DNA from 4 places in the Cupriavidus sp. MPR-AND1C genome. Region 3 is predicted to be linked to each of the others. Evidence: predicted binding sites of a transcription regulator. Region 3 holds the regulator's gene; each other region holds the start of a gene.

Region 1 (5,601 bases), on a different contig from region 3:
GCAAGATCCTGTTCGTGGTGCCCGATTACTTCGAGCAACGGCCCAAGAAATGCATGAACGGGTGGGGCACCACCTTCCTTGGCGTGGCGCCCGACGGCGTCGCGCTGCCCTGCCACGCGGCCCGCATGCTGCCCGGGCTCGACCTGCCGAACGTCACCACGCGATCGCTGCGTGAAATATGGCGCGACAGCGACGCCTTCCAGCGTTTTCGCGGCACGCACTGGCTGCCGCAGCCTTGCCGATCCTGCGACTCGCAGGCGCAAGACCATGGCGGGTGCCGCTGTCAGGCGTTCCTGCTGACCGGCGATGCCGCCGCCACGGATCCGGTCTGCGATCGGTCGGGAGAACATGGGAAGGTCATGGAGATCGTGCTACAGGGCAGGCTGGCCGAGGCGCAGGCGCGCGCACGGGGGCACGGGATGGTCTTCCGCAGCGATGGGAATTCGCTCAGGCTGAGCAGCGAAGCTGGCTGCGCCGGCAGAAAAAGCGCCAAATAGAAAATTCGAAAATTCGAAAATTCGAAAATTCGAAAATTCGAAAACTCGAAAAATCGAAAAATCGAAAAATCGAAAACAGAAAAATCAAAGACGTTTCACACCGTGCCTGGGCAGCCATGCGGGCCGATGTGAAACGTCCTTGCGAATCCTTCCTTCGTATCCGGTTTTTATCCGACCGTCAGGCCTGACACCGGTCTATTCCAAGGCTCATCCGATACTCACCCGATGCTCACCCGATACTCAGAACCCACTCTGCCAGCTTCCTGGCATCAGTCTCGCTGAGATTGTCGTGTGGCGGCATGGGAATCCGTCCCCAAACGCCTTTCCCGCCCTCACGGATCTTTTTCGCGAGCCGCTCGGGTGCTTCCCCGTCGCCCTTGTACTTGCCCGCCACCTCGGCAAAGCCTGGCCCGACTACCTTGGTCTTCATGCCATGACAAGAAAAGCAGCCGCTCTTGTCAGCCAGCGCCTGCATATCGGGCGCCGCTTCGACACGGGCGGCACACAGCATCATCGTCACCACCACCACGGTGCCCGTCAACGACAGGAATCCTCTCGCCTTCTGCATATCTACGTCCCAATGCTCTGATCATCGACCCGCCCTCGCGCGTGCCGGCGCCGGTGTGCGATGCCGGCACGCGCAGGACAGCTACGCTACATGGTGTCCGGCAACATTCAGCTCTTGTGCAGCTTGAACACCCACACCGATCCGCCCTGCTCCAGGAAATTCACGCGCTTGGCGACTTCCCCGCCCCACAGCGGCACGGCGCCGCCCCAGCCCGACACCACCGCCACATACTGCTCGCCGCCCTCCTCCCAGGTGACCGGCGGCGCCACCACGCCGCTGCCGGTCTGGAACTTCCACAGTTCCTTCCCGGTCTTGGCATCCGCGGCCTTCAGGTAGCCCTCCGGCGTGCCCCAGAACACCAGCCCGCCGGCGGTGGTCATCACCCCGCCCCACAGTGGCGCGTAGTTCTTGACTTCCCACTCGATCTTGCCGGTCTTGGGGTTGATCGCGCGCAGCGAGCCGATGTAGTCCTCGTTGAGCGGATGGATGGTGAAGCCGGCGCCGAGGAACGCGGCGCCCTTCTTGTAGCCCACGGGTTCGTTCCAGATATCCATGCCCCATTCATTGGCCGGCACATAGAACAGGCCGGTCTGCGGGCTGTAGGCCATCGGCTGCTGGTTCTTGCCGCCGAGGAAGCCCGGCGCGGCGAACACGGACTGGCCCTTCTTCGGATCGCCGCCCGCCGCCGGGTCGCCCGGCCGGCTTTCCGCGATCATGTTGGGTCGTCCGGTCTTGAGGTCGATGCTGCTGGCCCAGGTGATCTTCTTGACGAAGGGAAAGGCGTTCACCAGCTTGCCGCTGGTGGCGTCATTGACATAGAAGAAGCCGTTGCGGTCGGCCTTGCCGCCCAAGCGCTTCCCATCCTGGTCGAAGGTCACGAACTCATTGACGCCGTCGAAATCCCAGCCATCGTTAGGCGTGTTCTGGTAATGCCATACGATCTTGCCGGTGGCGGGGTCGAGCGCCACGGTCGAGGCCGAATACAGGTTGTCGCCCTTGCGCATGTGGCTGTTCCACGGCCCCGGGTTGCCGGTGCCGAAGTAGGCAAGGCCGGTCTGCGGATCGTAGGTGCCGCCAAGCCAGGTGGCCGCGCCGCCGGTCTTCCAGGTCTCGCCGGGCCAGCTGGCGTTCTGGGTGCCGGTCACACCGTTCTCGGTCTTGTTGCCGTCCTTGTCATACTTGTAGCCCATATGGCCTTCCACCACTGGCCTGGACCACACCATCTGCCCGGTCTTGGCGTCGCGTGCCTCGACCCGTCCCACCACGCCGAACTCGCCGCCCGAGATGCCGGTCAGCACCATGCCTTTGACGATCAGGGGGGCCGCCGTGTAAGAGTATCCGGCAGCATAGTCTTCGATCTTCTCCTTCCACACCACCTTGCCGGTCTTCTGGTCCAGCGCCACCAGTTGCGCATCGAGCGTGCCGAAGATCACCAGGTTGTCGTACAGGGCCGCGCCACGGTTGACCACGTCGCAGCAGGGCATGATGCCTTCGGGCAGGCGGTGCTCATATTTCCACAGCTTGGTGCCTGTCTTCAGGTCGAGCGCGTAGATGCGGGAATAGGAGGCGGTCACGAACATCTTGCCGTCGTGGATCAACGGCTGCGCTTCCTGCCCGCGCTGCTTCTCGCCGCCGAAAGAGAACGACCACGCCGGCACCAGCTGGCTGATGTTCTTGGTGTTGATGCGGTTCAGCGTGGAAAAGCGCTGGCCTTGCGGGCCCATCCCCCACGACAGCACGTCGCCCGGCGACTTCGCGTCGTTCTCGATCATGGCATCGGTCACCGCGGCCTGCGCCACCAGGCTCGCGGTTGTCGCCGCGAGCACCATCATCACGCGTAACGTCCTCATTGTCTGCTCCTCTGTCTTGTTGTCGATCTTCGCCGGTGTGCCACGCACACCAGACGGACACTTGGCAATTCCCATGCCAAGGGAAAACACCCGCATCCGGGCCCATAGCAGCCCGATAGCGGCCCCATCGCGGCCTACGGATGCCTTGATGGCGTACCAGCGCGGAACACTCCGTTGCCGTTGTTGCGGAATTGAACAGCACACCTGCCCTGACTCAGCGTCCCAGCGCGGCGTCCTCATACGCCGGGTAGAGGTGCGTCACATTGCGCAAGTACTCCGCCGGCATGGCGCCCCAGTGGGCATATGCCTGCGGCACCGGCATGGCGATCACCTCGGCCAGGTCGCGCCCCTGGGATGCCGCCTGGGTCATGCGGGCATCCAGCCACTGCAGGTAGCCGCGTGTCTGCGCGATGGCATCCGCGCTGCCGAGCGCCGGCCCGTGGCTGGGGATCAGCAGCCGCGCGCCGCTGTCGCGCAGCAGCGCCTGCAATTGGTCCAGGCTGGCCAGCCAGCGCTTGAGATCCGCGTGGGGCGTGGTCGGCACGCGCTCGCGGAACGCCACACCGCCCGCGAACACAATGCCGGCGCTGCGGTCCACGATCACCAGGTCGTCGGCGGTGTGGCCGTCCATCCGGATCAGATCAAAGGTGTGCCTGCCGATCGTGCGCCGGCCCGGGGTCAGCACGTGGCGCGGCGGCGCCGGTTCGGTGTCGCGCATCCAGTTGCCGCACAGGCGATAGAGGTTGTCGGCATAGGCAGGCCCTTCGCGCCGGGCGCCGTCGATGGTGCCGGCCAGCGCGCTGGCGCCCACGTCGGCATAGGCCTGGTTGCCGAAGAAGTAGTCCGGATGCAGGTTGAGATTGAGCACCAGCCGTACCGGCGCCGCCGTGACCGAAGCAATGGCGCGGCGCTGCTGCTCGCCATATTGGCGCGATGGCCCGGTATTGATCACCACCACGCCATCACCCGTGTCGATAAAGGCGGTGTTGATGATGTTGCAGCCGTTGTCCGGCGCGAAATCCGCGTTCGCCCCTTCCAGCAGCCACACGTCGGCGGCCACCTGGCGCGGCGCCAGGCGATAGTCCCCTGCGTCCCCTGCCTGCGCCAGCGCCGCCTGCGCTGCCAGCCATAGCAGGATGCCGAGCACGCGCTTCATGGCGTCACCTGCGCCGCAAACCGGTTGCCGTTGTTATCGCGTCCGGTCACCGTCATGCCGCGCTCGATGGCCCCGCGCAGATCGAAGGAGAAGATCGGGTTTTCAGCGACCGGTTCGTATAGCGTCAGCCGCAGCATCGCTTGCCGCGTGGCGTCGAGCAGGTTCAGCGACTCCACATGGAAAGCTGGGATGCCGGCCACCAGCCCGGTGTCCATCGGGTGCATCACGCGTAGGCGCACCCGGGCACCCGCGCCGCCGAGGCCGGGAAACACGCGCGACTCGACCCGGTTCAGCGTGGTGCTCCATGAGCCATCACGGCGGGTAGCGCCCGGCACCGTGCAGCCGCCGCCGCTGGCATCCACCATCACCCCGCCCACATGCCACACGCCGTCCGGCGTGCGGGCTGCCACGCGCACCGGCGAGGCCTGCTCCAGCTTGAAGCGCAACGACAGCGAGGGACGCACCTTGAGCGGCTCGAACTCCAGCACCTTGCGGATCGGGTTGCGGTCCACCATCACCACGACGCGATCCACCTCGCCGAGCGCCGATGCATCGAAGGCGATCGGCACCCGCATCGGATCTTCGGCAAAGGCCGGCCCGGTGACCTTGACGCGGCTGTCGAACACGAACGGCGCCTGCTGCAGCGCTTCCTTGCGCACCAGCGGCCATTGCGGCGACTGCAACGGATCGCGGCTCTCAGATGCCCACGCGCCCGCCGCAGCCAACGCCAGGCAAGCTGCCAGCGGCATGGCGCGCCTCATGCCGCCCCCCCGGCCTGGCGCACGCGGCGCGCCACCCCGCGCTGCGGGTCGTAGCCGAGCAGCGCCAAGGCGAAAAACACTGCCGTGCAACCGGCCACCACCGCGAGGCTGACTGGCGCGGCCTGCCCGTACAGGGCGAAGCGGATCGCTTCCACGGCATGGGTGAAGGGATTGAAGCGCGCGAGCTGGTAGACCACGGTGGCGCCGGACTCCTCCAGCTTCCAGAGCGGATACAGCGCCGAGCTGATGAAGAACATCGGGAAGATCACGAAGTTCATGGTGCCGGCGAAGTTCTCCAGCTGCCGCACGTGCACCGACAGCAGCAAGCCCAACGCCCCCAGCATCAGCGCGGCCAGCACCATCACGGCCAGCGCGCCGGGCAGGCACGCCGGCGCGAACGTCACGTCGAAGGCCATGGCGACAAGCAGGAAAGCGATCATCTGCAGCAAGGAAAGCAAGGTGCCGGCGGCCAGCTTGCAGGCCAGCAGCCAGGCCCTGGGCAGCGGCGCGGTCAGCAGCAAGCGCATCACGCCCATCTCGCGGTCGTACACCATCGCCAGCGAGGACTGCATGCCGTTGAACAGCGCGATCATGCCGAGCAGGCCGGGCGTGACAAAGACCTTGTATTCGACATAGGTGTCATAGGGCGGCACGATGGCAACGCCGAGCGCGTTCTGGAAGCCGGCCGCGAAGACCAGCAGCCACAGCAGCGGCCGCACCAGCGACGAGAACAACCGCCCGGGCTGCCGGAAGAACTTGTGCAGTTCGC
Region 2 (5,601 bases), on a different contig from region 3:
CCCGGCGGCTGGCAGAAGGTGCCGGCACAGCCTCCCGCCTGACACCTGGGGCTTGACGCCTGACAGGCAGGCACGCTGAACGCCCCAAGCGCTTACGGCGCGCCGCGCCGGTGCGCGCGGGGCGACGATCGATGACCGAGGTACCGAGGTGCCGAGATGAATGTCCTTAACCACTTCAAGCGCCCAAGCCGGCCACTCCTGCTGAGCCTGCCGCTCGCGGCGATGGTCCTGGCCGGCTGCGCGGTGATGCCCAGCGGGCCAAGCGTGATGGTGCTGCCGGGCACAGGCAAGAACTTCGACCAGTTCCGGGCCGACGACTATAGCTGCCGCCAGTTCGCCCTTGGCCAGGTAGGCGGCGTCACCGCCAACCAGGCGGCCACCAACAGCGCGGTAGGCAGCGCCGTGGTGGGCACGGCGCTCGGCGCGGCGGCCGGCGCGGCCTTCAATGGCGGCTCGGGCGCGGCTGTGGGCGCGGGCGTGGGCCTGCTCACTGGCGCGGCCGTAGGGGCAGGCAATGCCCAATATGCCGGCTACGGCAGCCAGCGCCGGTACGACGCCGCGTATGTGCAATGCATGTACGCAAGTGGCCACCGGGTACCGGTTTACGGGCGCATGGCCTCGGCCCCGCGTCCGGCTGCAGCGCCGACGTATTACTATCCTCCGCCACCGCCGCCGCCGCCGGGCTACCCACCGCAGTAAGCGCGCGCCGCGGCTTGGCCTTGGAAGGCTTACTCCGCCTTGCCTTTGCCGCGCAACCGCACCCAGTCGCAGAAATCCCGCGGCCGCGCCGCCGCGTCGACTTCAGCGCAGGCGCGGGCGAGTTCCGCGAACTGGTTAGCCTCATCCCCCGCATAGTAGAAGCGCAGGCGCTCCAGCCACGCCCTGGCCTGCACCGGGTCGCCGGTCAGCGCCATGAGCCAGGCGGTGCGCGAGATCAGCGTCGGGGTTGGCAGCAGGTGTACCGCGGCAACATGCGGTCCAAGCAATTGCGCGGCGTTCTCCGGCGTGATCTTGGCCTCCTCGATCGCGTCCGACGCGGCAGCCTGCCGGAACCAGAAATTCGGCATCGGCAATGCGGCCCGGCGCTCGGCACGGGCGTACTCGCGTGCCTCGGCGCGGCGGTAGTCCTGCCACATTGTCGTCAGGATGGCTGCCGCCACGCCGGCGAATGCCAGGCCCGCCAGCACGGCAAACCCGCGCGGCACGCGCAGCCGGCCGAACCCCGATGGCTCCAGCCAGCCCAGCATGAAGCAGAACGGCAACACAAAATACAAGTAATGCAGCGGGTACTCCAGCATCGAATGCGCGCACAGCATCGCCAGCCAGGTCAGCACCAGCCCCGTCTGCGCGCGCTCGCGCGCATCCCCGCGCCACAAGCGCTGGCGCGCCACGCGCCATAGCCACGCCAGCAAGCTCAGAAACACACCCGCCGCGCCGATCACGCCCGTCTTGGCCAGCATATCCAGCACGGCATTGTGCGCATGCAGCGACATCTCGACTTTCACGCCCACCTGCGCGAGCTGCTGGAACTGCGCCCAGCCATACTCACCCCAGCCCACCCCGAGCCACGGATGGGCACGGAACATCGCCCACGCGTGCGCCCACATCGCAGCGCGCCACGAGAGCTGGTCGCCCCCCTGCATCTGCGCCACGGTATCGAAGAGGTGCCAGTCCATCGCCTGCCCGACGCTCTTGATCGCCGGCTGCAAGACCAGCAGCAAAACCACCATGGCCACCGCGGCAAACGCCAACCCGGCGGGACGCCGCATGGGGTTGCGCCCGGCGTGGCCGGCGCGCTGCATGGCGCCCGCGAACCCGCCCAGATCGCCCAGATTGCCCGGATCTCCCGGACCACCAAACGCCGCCCCGCCCCGCGCCATCCAGGCAGCGACCAGCGCATACACCGCGGCCAACCCCACGTGCAACACACCCGTGCGCGAGCCGGACAGCACGATGCCGCTCACCAGCAGCAACGCCGCCGCCAGCCAGGCCGGTGCCCGCAACCACCCACGCGCCGCCAGCCAGACCGCCGCCGCCAGCGCGATGCCCGCCACGGTCGCCTGGTGATTGGGCTGGTTCAGGTTGCCCCACAAGCGGCGGTTGTCATCGTAAAAGTAAGTGGACACCATCCCCAGCGTGTCCGGCTCCAGGCCGAATACCTGCACCCATTGCGCCAGGGTGCCCAGCAACCCGGCCACCAGCCACGCAATGGCCAGCACATCCGCCATCGCCTGCCGCTCCACGGACGACGCCGCACGGCCCTGCCGCCAGGCTGCCCACATTACCGCCGCGCCCAGCGCCAGCGAGAGTTCCGTCAGCAACCGGCTGCCCGACACATCGGCCATGCCGGTCAGCGTTTGCGTGATGCCGGTGGCGATCAGCCAGAGGGGAAAGAGAATGATCCAGGGGAACTGGGCGGGAGCCGCCTGGTAGGCCGTGCCCCTGCCTTGCCGCTGTGCCAAGGCGCCCAGCACGATGACGGCGAGCGCGAACAGCAATGCGGAAGTCCATTCGCCATAGAAGGTGGCAAGCGGAAGCGTGTGCCGGGAGACCAGCAGCGGTAGCGTGACGGCTACGGCCAGGGAACTGAGGGGGATGGCTGACCGGGAGGGCAGCATGTGGGGTGCCTTGTTATGCCTTGTGGGCAGAAGGCGGATGATAGCTTGGGGAGCGGGTAAATAAAAAGCGCCCGAAGGCGCTTTCGCTAATCTAGACAGCAACCTGCCATCCAGGTACGTAGTTAAGGGCAATCGCCTTGGCCGGACTTCAGACCGCGAATTGCATCGCAAATAGTTGCGGTAGCCGCAGGCCCTTGCGTCCAGACAAGATTTGCAGCCCCTGCAGTGTAGGTCGGTACATCGTTGAGGACCAATGCTGTACCAGTGCTGCTTGTTGCTGCGCTAGTGGCGTTGATCACGCCGTTGGTAACGGTCAGGCCAACGACATTTTTTGTCGCCGTGAACGACGGGATGTACTTACCTGCGTCGCCGGTGGAGCAGCCTGTCAGCGTCCCCGTCTCCTGTGCGCACATCGACACCCCAGTCTTAACGGCGGCAATTTCTGCGACCGACGAAGCCGCCTTGGTGCGCGAAGTGTAATCGCTATATTGCGGAATAGCGATTGCCGCCAAAATACCAATAATCGCAACCACGATCATCAGTTCGATCAGCGTGAAGCCCTTCTGAGCTCGGCGGCCCAGTTTTTTCAGTTGTTGCACCCGTTGTTGCATGATTGACCCCTCGAAGGAATTTTGGATACAAATCGAAACATCTTGTTTCATGTGATGCCGTACGTTCTTAGCACTTAGCGTGCCAGCGCCGCCAAGTCTTGATGTCTCGTCGGCGAGTGACAATTTTCGCCACTTCGGACTCTTCCGGGTGTTGATCCCGCGCAAATTTTGTCACTAAGTATGACGCGGCGGGTCAGTTAGCTTACGTTTTGGCTCAAGTCAGTCTGAAACCGCACTGAAATCACCGCCATGTCTGCTAGATGGCCTGCGCTACAGCCCAAAAACAAAACGGGCGGCTCCCGGGCCACCCGTCTGTCCGGCGGTGCCCCAACGGGGCACCACCTCATCCACAAAGCCCGTCAGGCCGTCTGTGGCGCCCGCTTGCTCAGCAGCTTGCCAACCACCACCACCAGCGCGGCGCCGATCACGCCGAACACCAGGTGTGCATGCGGCACGTGCATCTCGAACCATGCGGCGTCCACCGGATCGCTGACCAGCATTTCACCGGCCAGATAGCCCAGCAGCGCGGCGCCCAGCACGATGATGATGGGGAAGCGGTCCATGACCTTGAGCAGGATGGTGCTGCCGAACACGATCAGGGGAATCGACAGGCCCAGGCCCAGGATCAGCAGCATCAGCTGGCTGCCTTCCGGCCCTTTTTGCGCCGCGGCGGCCACGGCCACCACGTTGTCGAGCGACATCACCAGGTCGGCGATCAGGATGGTGCGGATCGCGGCCCAGATATTGTCCTTGGCCGAGTGGCCTTCTTCGTCGTCATCGCCGGTGAGCAGTTGCACGCCGATGTAGACCAGCAGGACGGCGCCGACGATCTTCAGGTACGGCAGGCTCAGCAGCTTGACCGCGGCTACCGTCAGCACCACCCGCATGATGATGGCGGCGGCGCTGCCCCAGAAGATGGCCTTCTTCTGCTGGGCGGGCGGGAGGTTGCGGGAGGCCAGCGCGATCACCACGGCGTTGTCGCCGGATAGCACGATGTTGGTCAGGATGATGGATCCCAACGCAATCCAGAAAGCGGTGGAGGACAGCAGTTCCACGGTAAAGCTCCTCGAGTTTCTTAAATTATGATTCGAACGCCACATGACACCGCCAACAACTGCGGCGCCTGCGAAATTTCGGATGTCTGAGTCTTCAGACATGAAGATTTACCGTATCAAGCTTTCGATTCGGTTTCAATCGGCATGTCGCGCACCTTGGGAGATACCCTAGGTAACGGTACGCCAGAATGACATGCCCCCGCACGCAGGCGGGGGCATGGAGAGCCGGTGTGCGGTCGCAGTCATGCGAGCGCTCCGGCTCCGGCAAGCATTCCCGCCGGTGGGCGGGAGGCTGCAGATCGGTACTTACAGGATCGACTTGAGCAGGCGAGCCATTTCCGACGGGTTCTTGGTGACCTTGATACCGCAGGCTTCCATGATTTCCAGCTTGGCTTGCGCCGTGTCGGCACCGCCCGAGATCAGCGCGCCGGCGTGGCCCATGCGCTTGCCCGGAGGCGCGGTCACGCCAGCGATGAAGCCAACCACCGGCTTCTTCATGTTTTCCTTGATCCAGTAAGCCGCGTTGGCTTCGTCCGGACCACCGATCTCGCCGATCATGACCACGGCGTCCGTTTCGGGATCGTCGTTGAACATCTTCATGATGTCGATGTGCTTCAGGCCGTTGATGGGGTCGCCACCAATGCCGACTGCCGACGACTGGCCCATGCCCAGCGCGGTCAGCTGACCGACTGCTTCATAGGTCAGCGTGCCCGAGCGCGACACCACGCCGATGCGGCCCTTGCGGTGGATGTGGCCCGGCATGATGCCGATCTTGATTTCGTCAGGCGTGATCAGGCCCGGGCAGTTCGGTCCCAGCAGCAGGGTCTTCTTGTTGCCCTTGGCCATCTTGTCCTTGAGCTCCATCATGTCGCGCACGGGGATGCCTTCGGTGATGCAGACCACCAGGTCCAGGTCGGCGTCAACGGCTTCCCAGATGGCGGCAGCGGCGCCCGCGGGCGGCACGTAGATCACGGACACGGTGGCGCCGGTCGATGCCTTGGCATCCTTGACGCTTGCGTAGATGGGAATGCCTTCGAAGTCTTCGCCCGCTTTCTTCGGGTTCACGCCGGCGACGAAGCAGTTCTTGCCGTTGGCATAGTCGCGGCAGCCACGGGTGTGGAACTGGCCGGTCTTGCCGGTGATGCCCTGGGTGATGACCTTGGTGTCTTTATTAATCAGAATCGACATGCTGTAATCCTTTGCTTGGCTCAAAGCAGCGCGCGAAGGCCTGGCCCCGGCGCGCTGCTGGCGTTCGTGTTCGCGTCTGGCTTACTTGCCCGCGGCAGCAGCCACGACCTTCTGGGCAGCTTCTTCCAT
Region 3 (5,601 bases):
GCCCAGGCCGCGCACTTCCAGCAGGTTCTGCAGCAGCGGCGGGCAGCGGCCCTCGATGAAGTCCGGTCCGAGGCGCACGAAATCCACGGCATCGTCCGCCACCAGCCCATGTCCGCGCGAGATCAGTTCCAGGCCGAGCTCGCTCTTGCCCAGGCCGGATTCGCCCATCACCAGCACGCCCATGCCGAGGATGTCGAGGAACACGCCGTGCATGGTCACGCGCGGCGCGGAAATGCGCGACAGATAGAGGCGCAGGTGGTCGATCACCGCCGCCGAAGACACCGGCGTGGTGAACAGGGGGGTGGACGAGCGCGTGCAGCGCAGTTCCAGGTCGGGCGGCGGCTCCATGCCGTCGGCGATCACCAGGAACGGCGGCTCCAGCAGGATCAGCTCGCCCATCTGGCGCTTGCGCATCTCGTCATCGAGGCGCTGGTAATACGTGATTTCGGGCTTGCCCAGCACCTGGATCCGGTTCGGGTGGATCAGGTTCAAGTGGCCGACGAGATCGGCCGCGGATGTGGCTTCACGCGCAAACTCGACATCGAAGGCCCGGTCCGCGCCCTCCAGTCCTGCTACCCAGGAGAGTTTGATATCGGCTGCGTTGTCGTCGAAGATCGACTGCGAGGTGACGCCAGTGAGTTCCATTCGGGTGCTTTCAGGGACGGGCTTTCAGTGCCGGATCAAGGGTGCCATTGCGTCAGCAACTGGTGCACGTCGTCGGGGGTGGGCAGGGTAGCCAGTCCTTCGCGCATCTCGCGGTCGGACAGCAACTGGGCGATCTCGGAGAGAATTTCCAGATGCTGCTGGGTGGCCTGTTCGGGCACCAGCAGGAAGATCAGCAGCGCGACCGGCTTGCCGTCGGGCGACTCGAATGGGATCGGCTCGGCCAGGCGCATGAAGGCGGCCAGTGGCTGCTTCAGTCCCTTGATGCGGCCGTGGGGGATCGCAACCCCCGCGCCCAGGCCGGTGGACCCGAGCGACTCGCGGGCGAACAGGTTGTCGGTCACGGTCGCGCGCGCTACGCCATGGTTGTTCTCGAAGAGGAGCCCGGCCTGTTCGAACACGCGCTTCTTGCTGGTGACGCTGACGTCGAGGTTGATGTTGCCGGGTGGCAGCAATTTAGCCAAACGATTCATGTGGAATGCGCAGGGTTTTCTAGTAAGCAGGCCCGGGGCCAGGAGGCGTCCCGCCGGGCGGAAAGAGGATAAAAAAACCAAGGCCCGAGGTTTCCACCGGGTGTCCCCCATGCCGGTGTCGGGCGTCTGGCCATTATAGAGCAGGCCCGCTTCCGCTTTGTGCATTGCAATAGTCGATGCGCTCAAGCGGTGCCGCATGCACCGGAATGGCTAGGCCAGTCAACTATGTATTGCACAGCATACACTGCTACATATGCGTTGCGGAATCCCCTGCGTGGTTCGATCAGGTAGGCTGCAACGAAAAAGCCGCGCTCTGGGCGCGGCTTGATTCCGTTTTTCAAGGGACTGACACCGACGGCCCGGTATGTGGGCCGCCAGGCACGGTCATTGCTGCATCTGCGATGCGGCCATCTGATACTTGACCGCTTCACGGTCGTGGCTCTGCACGCGATCCTTGTGGCGAATCACCTGCCGGTCGAGCTTGTCGACCAGTGCGTCGATAGCGGCATACAGGTCTTCATGATGCGCTTCGACAAAGATGTCCTTGCCCTTGAGATGTAGATTGATTTCCGCGTACTGCCGCCGGTCCTTTTCTTTTGTATTGTCGACAGAGAGCAGCACACTTACGCCAATGACTTGATCGAAATGCCTGACGATACGCTCCAGTTTCGTTTCCACGTACTCACGCAGAGGGGGCGTGATGTCCAAGTGGTGTCCACTGATCTTGAAGTTCATAGCGTTTCTCCTTCTGAAAGAGCTGCATCAGGCAGGCGATGCAGCTCGGCTACAAAGTCTTACGGAGATTTACCGCTGGAATCTTGAGCGCTTCGCGGTATTTGGCAACGGTACGCCGTGCCACCACAAAGCCCTGCTCGCCGAGCAATTCGGCAATCCGGCTGTCGGACAAGGGGTTCCTAGCGTCTTCGGCTCCTATCAATTGCTTGATCAACGCACGGATTGCCGTTGATGAGGCCGCGCCGCCGGTTTCTGTGGATACGTGAGAGCCGAAAAAATACTTCAACTCGAAAGTCCCCATCGGCGTTGCCATGTATTTATTGGTAGTCACCCGAGAGATGGTGGACTCGTGTAAACCCAGTGTATCGGCAATCTCCCGCAAAACCAAGGGGCGCATCGCAATTTCACCGTGGGTGAAGAAGTTCTTTTGACGTTCGACAATGGCTTGTGCGACGCGCAATATCGTGTCGAACCTTTGCTGGATATTCTTGATCAACCAGCGTGCTTCTTGCAGTTTTTGCTGCAGTCCGGCCGCGCCAGCGTCGCCTTTTGCACCGCGCAAAATCTGCGCGTACATGTCGTTGATGCGTAGCCGCGGCATCACATCCGGGTTGAGGTGGGCGATCCATCCGCCGCTCAACTTTCGAACAAAAACATCGGGCACCACGAAGTCCGCTTCTGGCCGGCTGTAGGCATGGCCGGGATAGGGCGCGAGCGAGCGGATCAATTCATGCGCCGCCTTGAGTTCAGGTTCGTCCACCTGCAGCGCTTTTTTCAGGCGCGTGTAATCCCGCACCGCCAGCAGCTCGAGGTGGTTGGTGACGATGCTCAGCGCCAGTTCGCGCTGCGGATGCTTGAGCCTGCGCAATTGCAGCGCCAGGCACTCGGCGGCATTGCGCGCCCCGACGCCCGGCGGATCGAAGCTCTGCAGCAGCGTGAGCACAGCCTGGATCTCGTCGACCTCGAACTCGAGCTCCTCCGGCAGCTCGCTGCAGATTTCCTCGAGCGTGGTGCTCAGGTAGCCGTCATCGTCCAGGGATTCGACCAGGAAGATAGCCAGCCCTTTGTCGCGCAGGGAAATCTTGAGCGGTGCCAGCTGCTCCATGAGGTGTTCACGCAGCGTGGGCTCGGCGTCGCGCAGCTGCATCGGGGTTTTTTCGTCGTCTTCGCCTTGCGGGCGGCGGGCGAAGTCGTCCAGGCTCCAGTCGCTGCCGTAATCCTCATTGCTGTCAGAGTAGCTGTCGTCGGCTTCGGGGGCGCCATCGGGGCGGTTCTCGCTGGTGCCCTGGCCGTCAGCTGGCGCCGGCGCGGGCGCGCTCTGCAGGTTCACCGAGCCGTCCGAAGACACGCGCAGCGGGCTGTCCAGCCAGTCGTTCTCACGCTCGAGCAAGGGGTTCTCGGTCAGCGCCTGTTCCACTTCCTGCTGCAGTTCAAGCGTGGACAGTTGCAGCAGCCGGATCGACTGCTGGAGTTGCGGCGTAAGCGCGAGATGCTGCGAGAGGCGGAGCTGTAGCGACGGTTTCATGCGACCTATTTTATGCTCAACTTCCGTACTGGTGGAACGGAAATTGCTATCGCTGGTGTCGCTATGATCGTTTGAAGGATAAAAAGGCGACACTGAAGCCGCCGGGGCGGGGGGATGCGCGGCGGGCGCCGCGCGCCCTTACATGCGGAAGTTCTCGCCCAGGTAGACCTTGCGCACCGACTCGTTGGCGATGATGTCTTCAGGCTGCCCGGACGCCAGCACCGCGCCTTCGCTGATGATGTAGGCGTGGTCGCAGATGCCCAGCGTCTCGCGCACGTTGTGGTCGGTGATCAGCACGCCGATGTTGCGTGCCTTGAGGAAGCTGACGATGCGCTGGATTTCGCCTACCGCGATCGGGTCGACGCCGGCGAAGGGCTCGTCGAGCAGGATGAAGCGCGGCGCGGAGGCTAGCGCGCGCGCGATTTCCACGCGGCGGCGCTCGCCGCCGGACAGCGACAGCGCCGGGTTGTCGCGCAGGTGGGCAATCTGCAGGTCATCCAGCAGGGTGTCCAGCCGGCGCTCGATCTCGGCCTTGCTCAGGGGTTTGCCATCGTTGAGCTGCAGCTCCAGCACTGCGCGGATGTTCTCCTGCACATTGAGCTTGCGGAACACGGAGGCTTCCTGCGGCAGGTAGGACAGGCCCATGCGCGCGCGCTCATGGATGGCCAGGCCGCTGATGTGCTTGTCGTCGAGCACGATATCGCCCTCGTCCAGCGCCACCAGCCCCACGATCATGTAGAACGACGTGGTCTTGCCCGCGCCGTTGGGGCCAAGCAAGCCGACCACCTCGCCGCTCTTCACGTCGAGCGACACGTCCTTGACCACGGTGCGCGAGCCGTAGCGCTTCTTCAGGTGGCGCACGACCAGCGTGCTGCTGTCCTTCAGGGTGGCGGGCTGGGACGGTGCGGTTTGGGTAGCGGTCATGAAGGAGAAGTCAGAGTCCGTGGGTCAGGGGTTGACGGGGGCGGTTGCCGGCTTGAGCTGCAGCGGGCTGGCTGCGGCACCGCTGGCGGGCTGCTCCTGGCGCGGCGACAGCACGGCGCGCACGCGGCCCGACGGGCTGCCCGCGGTTGCGTTCTCGGCGCCACCGCTGGCCGTGTAGAACTCGTTGCGGCTGTCATAGGTGATCACCGCGCCGCGGATCTCGTCGACCAGCTTGGCGCCGGCCAGGCGAGCCATGCGGGCGCGCCCGATCAGCTTGGACAACTCCTGCTTGCCGTCATACTCGATGCGGTCGCCCCAGCCGTCGATGTACTCGTCGACGTTGTCGCGCTTCTGGCGGATGTAGGCTTGCTTGCCGCCCTTGGAGGTCGCGACCGCGTACTGGTAGCCCTCGGGATCGGTACGGACTTCGGCCGCGTCGGATTTGAGCACCATGGTGCCCTTGGTCAGCACCACGTTGCCGGTCAGTACATAGACCTGCTTGACGTCATCGTAGCTGGCATTGTCGGCCTCCAGGACCAGCGGCTTTTCGCGGTCGGCCTTTTCGGCGCTGGCGGGCGCGGCCAGCGTGAGGCCAAGGACGGCGGCCAGCGTCAGCAAAGCGGCCGTGCTGCGGCGCAGACAGGACGAAGTCGTCGGGAATGGATTCATGTTGGCGTGATGGCGGTTGACGCGGGCGGCTGGTGCCCGCGGGCGGCTTCAGGGCTACTTCGCGGAACTCGCCGGCGGCGGCCCCGTGATGATGGTGCCGCGTACGTTACCCAGCAATTGTACTTCGCGAGTGACATTGTTGAAGACCAGGCCGTTGGCGGTCATCACCGACGGGCCGCGGGTCAGCTTGACAGCCTTGTCGGTCTTGACGATGTCGTCGTTCACGAGCACCTGGAAATACTCCGAGGCGGCTGTCATCTGTGGATCCTTGGCGGGGTCGGGACCCTGGGCGCGCACGATGAAGGCGTTGCCGAACAGGTCGATGACCGAGCCTTCCGCGTTCATCGTGCCGCGATCGGAGTGGCCGGTGACGGGCGGACGGTCGATTTCGTAGGAGCGCATGGCCGGGCGCGTCACTTCGTAGGTCTGGTCGTCCTCGAAGTGGATCATCTTGTCGCCGGTGAAGCGCAGCTTGGTGTTGCCGTCCTCGGCAAGCTCGGTCGCGGAGAAACGGATCATGTAGTAATCCGGTTCATGCTTCTTGCCTACCGGCCCGGTGTCCGCTGCTTTCGGGGAGTTGACCTGCACCAGCCAGAAGGTGCTGCCCGCCAC
Region 4 (5,601 bases), on a different contig from region 3:
ACCTGCTGGAGCAAGGCGCTGCGCTCAAGGCGGTCGACCTGGTATCGCTCGAATACCGGGTGCGCCTCTTGCTGGCGGAGCCGGCACGGCTCGACCAGATGCGTGCGCGGGCTAGCGCGCTGGGGCAACCGGCGGCGGCGCGCCGCGTGCTGGAAACCGTAATCGGGCAACTGGCGCGGTGCGGCCAGCTAGCCGGCCACGGCGGCACTGCTGCGACGGTGGCGCGTTGAGATGCGCGCGCTGAACCTGTCTTCTTCAACCCGGCGCGCGGGCCAGTCCTATCCGTCGCGCCATCCCATGGTGCTGGTGCTTACCGTGGCTTGGACCCTGCTGCTGGCCTATTTCTTCGCTAACGTGGAGATCCAGATCGAGGGCGCCGCCGGCTGGGCGGCCAACCTGCCCACTTGGCGCATCGAGCATCACTGGCTGCTGGATATTTTCTGGGGCGGACGCCCGATGACGGGGTATCACGCGTGGGTATTCCCCTGCGTGGCGCTGTTCTTCCATTTTTCGCTGGTGTTCGGCGGGCGCTGGAACTGGCGCGCCGAGGCGCGCGTGATCGCTTGCATCATGGTGTTCTGGATCAGCGAGGATTTTCTCTGGTTCGTGCTGAACCCGGCATTCGGGCTAGCGCGCTTTGCGCCGAGTTTCGTGCCCTGGCACATCCACTGGTGGGCCGGCGCGCCTACCGATTATTGGGTTTCGCTGGGCGTGGCGGCGGCGTTGCTCTGGCTGTCATGCAGGGGGCCGGTGGGAAATCGTTACAGTTTTTAGGTAGATGCCGTCAATATGCTGTTTGGTACATATATCGCGGTGCAATGTGTGACCAATACAACGCTTATCGCCATTTTGCGGCGGTGCATCGTGGCCGGTCTTGGCGCCATCCTGTCTCCTGGGAGTAGAATCCGGCCCTTGTGTACTTTGTAGCATTCTTATAACAAATGAGCCCCCGTCCTTCGCGCATGGCGTGCATTGACGCTCTCAAGGCGATCAGTTCACAACTGATCGTGCTGCACCATCTTGCCTTCTATGGCCCCATGTCCGATGCGGCCCATGTGCTGGCGCCCGGCCTGCTCGACTGGTTCTCACAGTACGCGCGCATCGCCGTGCAGGTGTTCCTCGTCATCAGCGGCTTCCTGGCGGCGCGCAGCCTGGCGCCCGGCGGGCATTTGATGGTGCCACGCCCCTTGCAGGCAATCTGGCACCGCTACCAGAAGCTGGTGGTGCCCTATACCGCGGCTATCTTGATTGCCATTGCCGGTGCCGCCATTGCGCGCACCTGGATGCACCACGACTCCATTCCCGGTGCCCCCGGCTTGCACCAGTTCCTGGCGCATGTGCTGCTGCTGCACAACGTGCTGGATTTCGATGCCTTGTCTGCAGGGGTCTGGTATGTGGCCATCGACCTGCAGTTGTTCGCCTTGCTGATGGTGGCGTTGTGGGCGGCCCGCCGCTGCGAGCAATGGTTCGACGTGGGCGGCAGCCCGATGGGCCCACTGGTGGTGGCCGGACTGGCGCTGGCTTCGCTGTTCTGGTTCAACCGCGATGCCACGTGGGATATCTGGGCGATTTACTTCTTCGGCGCTTACGGCTTGGGCACGCTGGCTTTCTGGGCATCCGAGCCTGAGCGTTCACCGGTGGCACTGCTGCTGTTGTGCGCCGTGGTGCTGGCGGCGCTGGCCGTGGATTTCCGGCTGCGCATCGCGGTGGCGCTGGCGATCGCGCTGCTGCTCGGCACGGCGCGCCGTGGCGGTTGGCTTGAGCACTGGCCGCAGGCCCAGTTCCTGGCATTTTTCGGGCGTATTTCCTACTCGGTGTTCCTGGTGCATTTCCCGATTTGCCTGGTGGTGAATGCCCTGGTCTTCCATCTGGCTCCGCAACGGCCCGTCCTCAATGCCCTCGGCATGGTGCTGGCCTGGCTGCTGAGCAACGCTGCGGGGGCCTTGTTCCATCGCTACGTGGAGAGCGGTGCGCCGTTGCGCGCATTGCGCCTGGCGCTGTGGCCTGCTGCCCACGAGCCGGTCCAGCGGCAGCAGGCGGGGCAGCAACGGTCAACCTGACCGACCGATAGCCCCGATAGCCCGATCGCGCTTCCGGTTTATCCGAAGGTACATCCAGCGGCACCCGGCCCTGCTAGTGGCCCGGTGCCGCTTTTACGTGGTGCCTATGCACCAGGACCAGCGCTGGCCACGGCGCTTGCGCACAGGCACGGTGCGCAAGTGGCATCGTGCGGCGTGCAACACAAGGTAGAAACGAGCATTGGGATATGGCACGAAGGTTGCCTACTATGGAATCGTAAACCTGACCGTTTGGTCAGGATTCTCGTCCCGAGGCTGCCATGTCCGATCATATTGTCCTGACCTCGCACGCGCGCCGCGACAAGCCGGCCGAGCCAATCCACTGGGGGGCCGCCACGGCAGCGGAGCGCGGCCCCGTGATCGCAAGCCTGACCAATCCGGCTCAGCGCAATGTGATCGGCACCCATTCCGGCGCATACGCGGTCTACCGCGCGCTGGCGGTGGCCTCCGGCAAGCTGCAGCGAGACCACCGCGCTGATCTCACCGATACCTCGCCGGCTGAGGTCATCGGGCCTCACCCGCAGTGGAGCGACCCGGACAAGATCGTCTCGATGGATCCCTGGGGCCACCTGGTGTCCAGCGCCTTCGGCGACCGGATCGCTGCAGGCATCGACATCCGTCCCTCGATCGCCATAACGCGCGCCCACATCAATATGCCGGAACTGATGGGCGCCATTGCGGCCGGCCGGCTCACACCCGACGGGCAGATCCTCCATGCCAATGGCGACGTGCGGGTCACCAAAGCCGCGATCGATCCGGTCTGGTACCTGCCGGGGCTGGCGCGCCGCTTCGAGATCAAGGAGAGCATGCTGCGCCGCAGCCTGTTCGAGCAGACCAGCGGCATGTTCCCGGAACTGGTCACGCGCCCCGACCTGAAAGTGTTCCTGCCGCCGATCGGTGGCATGACCCTGTACTTCTTCGGCGATGTCAGCCAGCTTGGCAAGCCCGAGACCAAGGTGGCCTGCCGCGTGCACGACGAGTGCAACGGCTCGGACGTGTTCGGCTCCGACATATGTACCTGCCGGCCGTACCTGGCCCACGGCATCGAGGTGTGCATCGAGATGGCGCAGCAGGGCGGCGTGGGGCTGGTGGTCTATAACCGGAAGGAAGGCCGGGCGCTGGGCGAGGTGACCAAGTTCCTGGTCTACAACGCCCGCAAGCGCCAGGTTGGCGGCGACCGGGCCGAGACTTACTTCGCACGCACGGAATGTATCGCCGGCGTGCAGGACATGCGCTTCCAGGAGCTCATGCCCGATGTGTTCCACTGGCTCGGCATCAAGCGTATCGACCGCTGGGCTTCGATGAGCAATATGAAGCACGGGGCGCTGACCGCTCAGGGTATCGAGGTGGTCGAGCAGGTCGCGATTCCCGACGCATTGATCCCGGCCGATGCCCGCGTGGAAATCGACGCCAAGGTGGCGGCTGGCTACTTCACGAGCTATACCCCGCCCGACGCGGAAGAACTCGCGCTGGCCAAGGGTAGAGGACTGCACGAATGAACGAGATACCCGAAGCGGGCGGCGTGCGCGGCGCCGCGAATCCTTTCATCAACGGCGAGGATGATGCCGGTGGCTGGGCCAGTCCCGTGCCGCCTGGCCATCCGGCCGCCGCGTTGCTCACCGGGCACGCGGTACGCACCCGCTGCGCTGCCGTGACGGATCATGTGGCAGCCGGCGCGTCCGAGCTGTTTACCTGGCATCCCGAGCGGATCCCGGCAGTGGCCGATTATGTGGCGGCCACCATCCGCCAGCGCTATCCCGACCTCAACGTGCCATACCACAGCCGCTGGCGTCATTTCGAGAGCGGCGGCCCTGGCGAGAAGCTGGACCGCTGGCAGATCCTGTGCGAACGCGGCGGGCTCTCCGGCGAGGCCGACCGCGAGGAACGCGCCCGCATCGGCATCGACCTGGTAATTCCCAGCGTCTTGCTGGATGCCGGCGCGGGCCCGGACTGGCGCTATCGCGATCCCGCCAGCGACCTGTCGCTGACGCGCTCCGAAGGGCTCGGCGTGGCCAGCTTCGACCTGTTCGCGCGCGGCGGCTTTTCCGCCCAGCCGGGCCAGCCGCTGCGCTCCGACGCCGAGCGCCTGATGCGTATCGATGCGTCTTCCATCGCAACCGCATTCCAGGTGGCCCAGCACAACCCGCTGGTGGGCCTGGATGGACGCGCCCGGCTGTTGCGCCGTCTTGGCGAGGTGGCGCAAGCCACGCCAGCGGTCTTTGGTTCGCCGGCGCGGCTGGGTAACCTGTTCGACTACCTCAAGGCGCATGCCAGCTCTGGGCAGATCGAGGCCGGCTTCGTGCTTACCACGCTGCTGGTGGCGCTGGGGCCGGTATGGCCCGGGCGCGTGAGCCTGGACGGCGTGTCGCTGGGCGACTGCTGGCACCACCCGGCCTGTACGGATGGCCTGGTGCCTTTTCACAAGCTGACCCAGTGGCTCACCTACTCGCTGCTGGAACCGCTGGAAGATGCCGGCCTGACCGTGACCGGGCTGGAGGTCCTGACGGGCTTGCCCGAATACCGCAACGGCGGGCTGCTGTTCGATTTCGAGCTGATGGTGCCGCGCGACCCTGGCTTTACTGCCGTGGCGCACACGGTGGATGAGCCGGTTATCGTGGAATGGCGCGCGCTCACGGTGACGGGACTCGACCTCGTGGCCGCGTCGGTGCGCGAGGCGCTCGGGTTGTCGGCCGAGTCGTTCCCGCTGGCCCGCGTGCTGGAGGGCGGCACCTGGGCCGCGGGGCGGCGCATTGCCGCCAAGCGCAGGCCAGGTGGCCCGCCGCCTTTCGCCATCAACAGCGACGGCACGGTGTTCTAGCGGATTTTCCAGACCCGCGCCGCAGCAAACAGCAATCAGCATGAGCAACCAGCAAGTGCTATCCGCTACCGCCCTCCAGGAGCGCATCATGACCGACCTCTCCGCCGTACCGCCCGCCACTGCGTCCGTGATGGTAGTGGATCACCCGCTCGTGCAGCACAAGGTCACGCTGGTCCGCAGCGAAGACACCACCACCGACAATTTCCGCCGGCTGGTGCGCGAGATCAGCCAGTTGCTGACCTACGAGGCAACCCGCGACCTGGCGATGGAGACCATCGCCATCAAGACGCCGATCGCGCCCATGCAGTCGCCGGTGCTCTCTGGCAAGAAGCTGTGCCTGGTGTCGATCCTGCGGGCCGGCAATGGTTTCCTGGATGGCATGCTGGACTTGCTGCCGGCCGCGCGGGTCGGGCATATCGGCCTGTACCGCGACCCGGAAACGCTGGAGCCGATCGAGTACTACTTCAAGATGCCGGAAGACATCCATGAGCGGCTGGTGATCGTGGTCGACCCGATGCTGGCTACCGGCAACTCCGCCATCGCCGCGCTCAACCGCTTGAAGGAGGCCGGCGTGAGCACGCTCAAGTACGTGTGCCTGATCGCTTCGCGGCAGGGTTTGATGGCCTTGCGAGCGGCGCACCCCGACGTAGCCATCGTCACCGCGGCCATTGACGAGGAACTCAACGAGCACGGCTACATCGTGCC

What was found. Region 3 encodes sigma-54, which starts transcription at its own class of promoters, with help from an activator protein. Its sites were predicted from a motif close to TGGCANGNAANCTGCTTT; they were not measured.
Region 1: the regulator sigma-54 is predicted to act here: its motif matches at 2,977-2,994, upstream of AC1RWI_RS03885 (PQQ-dependent methanol/ethanol family dehydrogenase).
Region 2: the regulator sigma-54 is predicted to act here: its motif matches at 3,297-3,314, upstream of AC1RWI_RS36595 (pilin).
Region 4: the regulator sigma-54 is predicted to act here: its motif matches at 2,268-2,285, upstream of AC1RWI_RS18480 (GTP cyclohydrolase II).

What each region holds. Positions count from the first base shown of each region.
Region 1 covers NZ_JBXASU010000004.1:59,138-64,738, forward strand. The annotation lists gene pqqE (pyrroloquinoline quinone biosynthesis protein PqqE) at 1-497, shown strand, start outside; gene AC1RWI_RS03880 (c-type cytochrome) at 727-1,011, opposite strand; gene AC1RWI_RS03885 (PQQ-dependent methanol/ethanol family dehydrogenase) at 1,173-2,915, opposite strand; gene AC1RWI_RS03890 (quinoprotein relay system zinc metallohydrolase 1) at 3,130-4,071, opposite strand; gene AC1RWI_RS03895 (quinoprotein dehydrogenase-associated SoxYZ-like carrier) at 4,068-4,820, opposite strand; gene AC1RWI_RS03900 (ABC transporter permease) at 4,829-5,601, opposite strand, start outside.
Region 2 covers NZ_JBXASU010000147.1:5,055-10,655, reverse strand. The annotation lists gene AC1RWI_RS36610 (hypothetical protein) at 1-42, shown strand, start outside; gene AC1RWI_RS36605 (YMGG-like glycine zipper-containing protein) at 223-699, shown strand; gene AC1RWI_RS36600 (PglL family O-oligosaccharyltransferase) at 729-2,618, opposite strand; gene AC1RWI_RS36595 (pilin) at 2,741-3,280, opposite strand; gene AC1RWI_RS36590 (TerC family protein) at 3,589-4,284, opposite strand; gene sucD (succinate--CoA ligase subunit alpha) at 4,591-5,472, opposite strand; gene sucC (ADP-forming succinate--CoA ligase subunit beta) at 5,554-5,601, opposite strand, start outside.
Region 3 covers NZ_JBXASU010000027.1:57,328-62,928, reverse strand. The annotation lists gene hprK (HPr(Ser) kinase/phosphatase) at 1-645, opposite strand, end outside; gene ptsN (PTS IIA-like nitrogen regulatory protein PtsN) at 681-1,136, opposite strand; gene hpf (ribosome hibernation-promoting factor, HPF/YfiA family) at 1,521-1,871, opposite strand; gene AC1RWI_RS16685 (RNA polymerase factor sigma-54) at 1,921-3,396, opposite strand; gene lptB (LPS export ABC transporter ATP-binding protein) at 3,535-4,320, opposite strand; gene lptA (lipopolysaccharide transport periplasmic protein LptA) at 4,345-4,989, opposite strand; gene lptC (LPS export ABC transporter periplasmic protein LptC) at 5,044-5,601, opposite strand, start outside.
Region 4 covers NZ_JBXASU010000032.1:36,481-42,081, reverse strand. The annotation lists gene AC1RWI_RS18495 (MGDG synthase family glycosyltransferase) at 1-230, shown strand, start outside; gene AC1RWI_RS18490 (hypothetical protein) at 298-774, shown strand; gene AC1RWI_RS18485 (acyltransferase family protein) at 942-2,060, shown strand; gene AC1RWI_RS18480 (GTP cyclohydrolase II) at 2,339-3,577, shown strand; gene AC1RWI_RS18475 (URC4/urg3 family protein) at 3,574-4,896, shown strand; gene upp (uracil phosphoribosyltransferase) at 4,985-5,601, shown strand, end outside.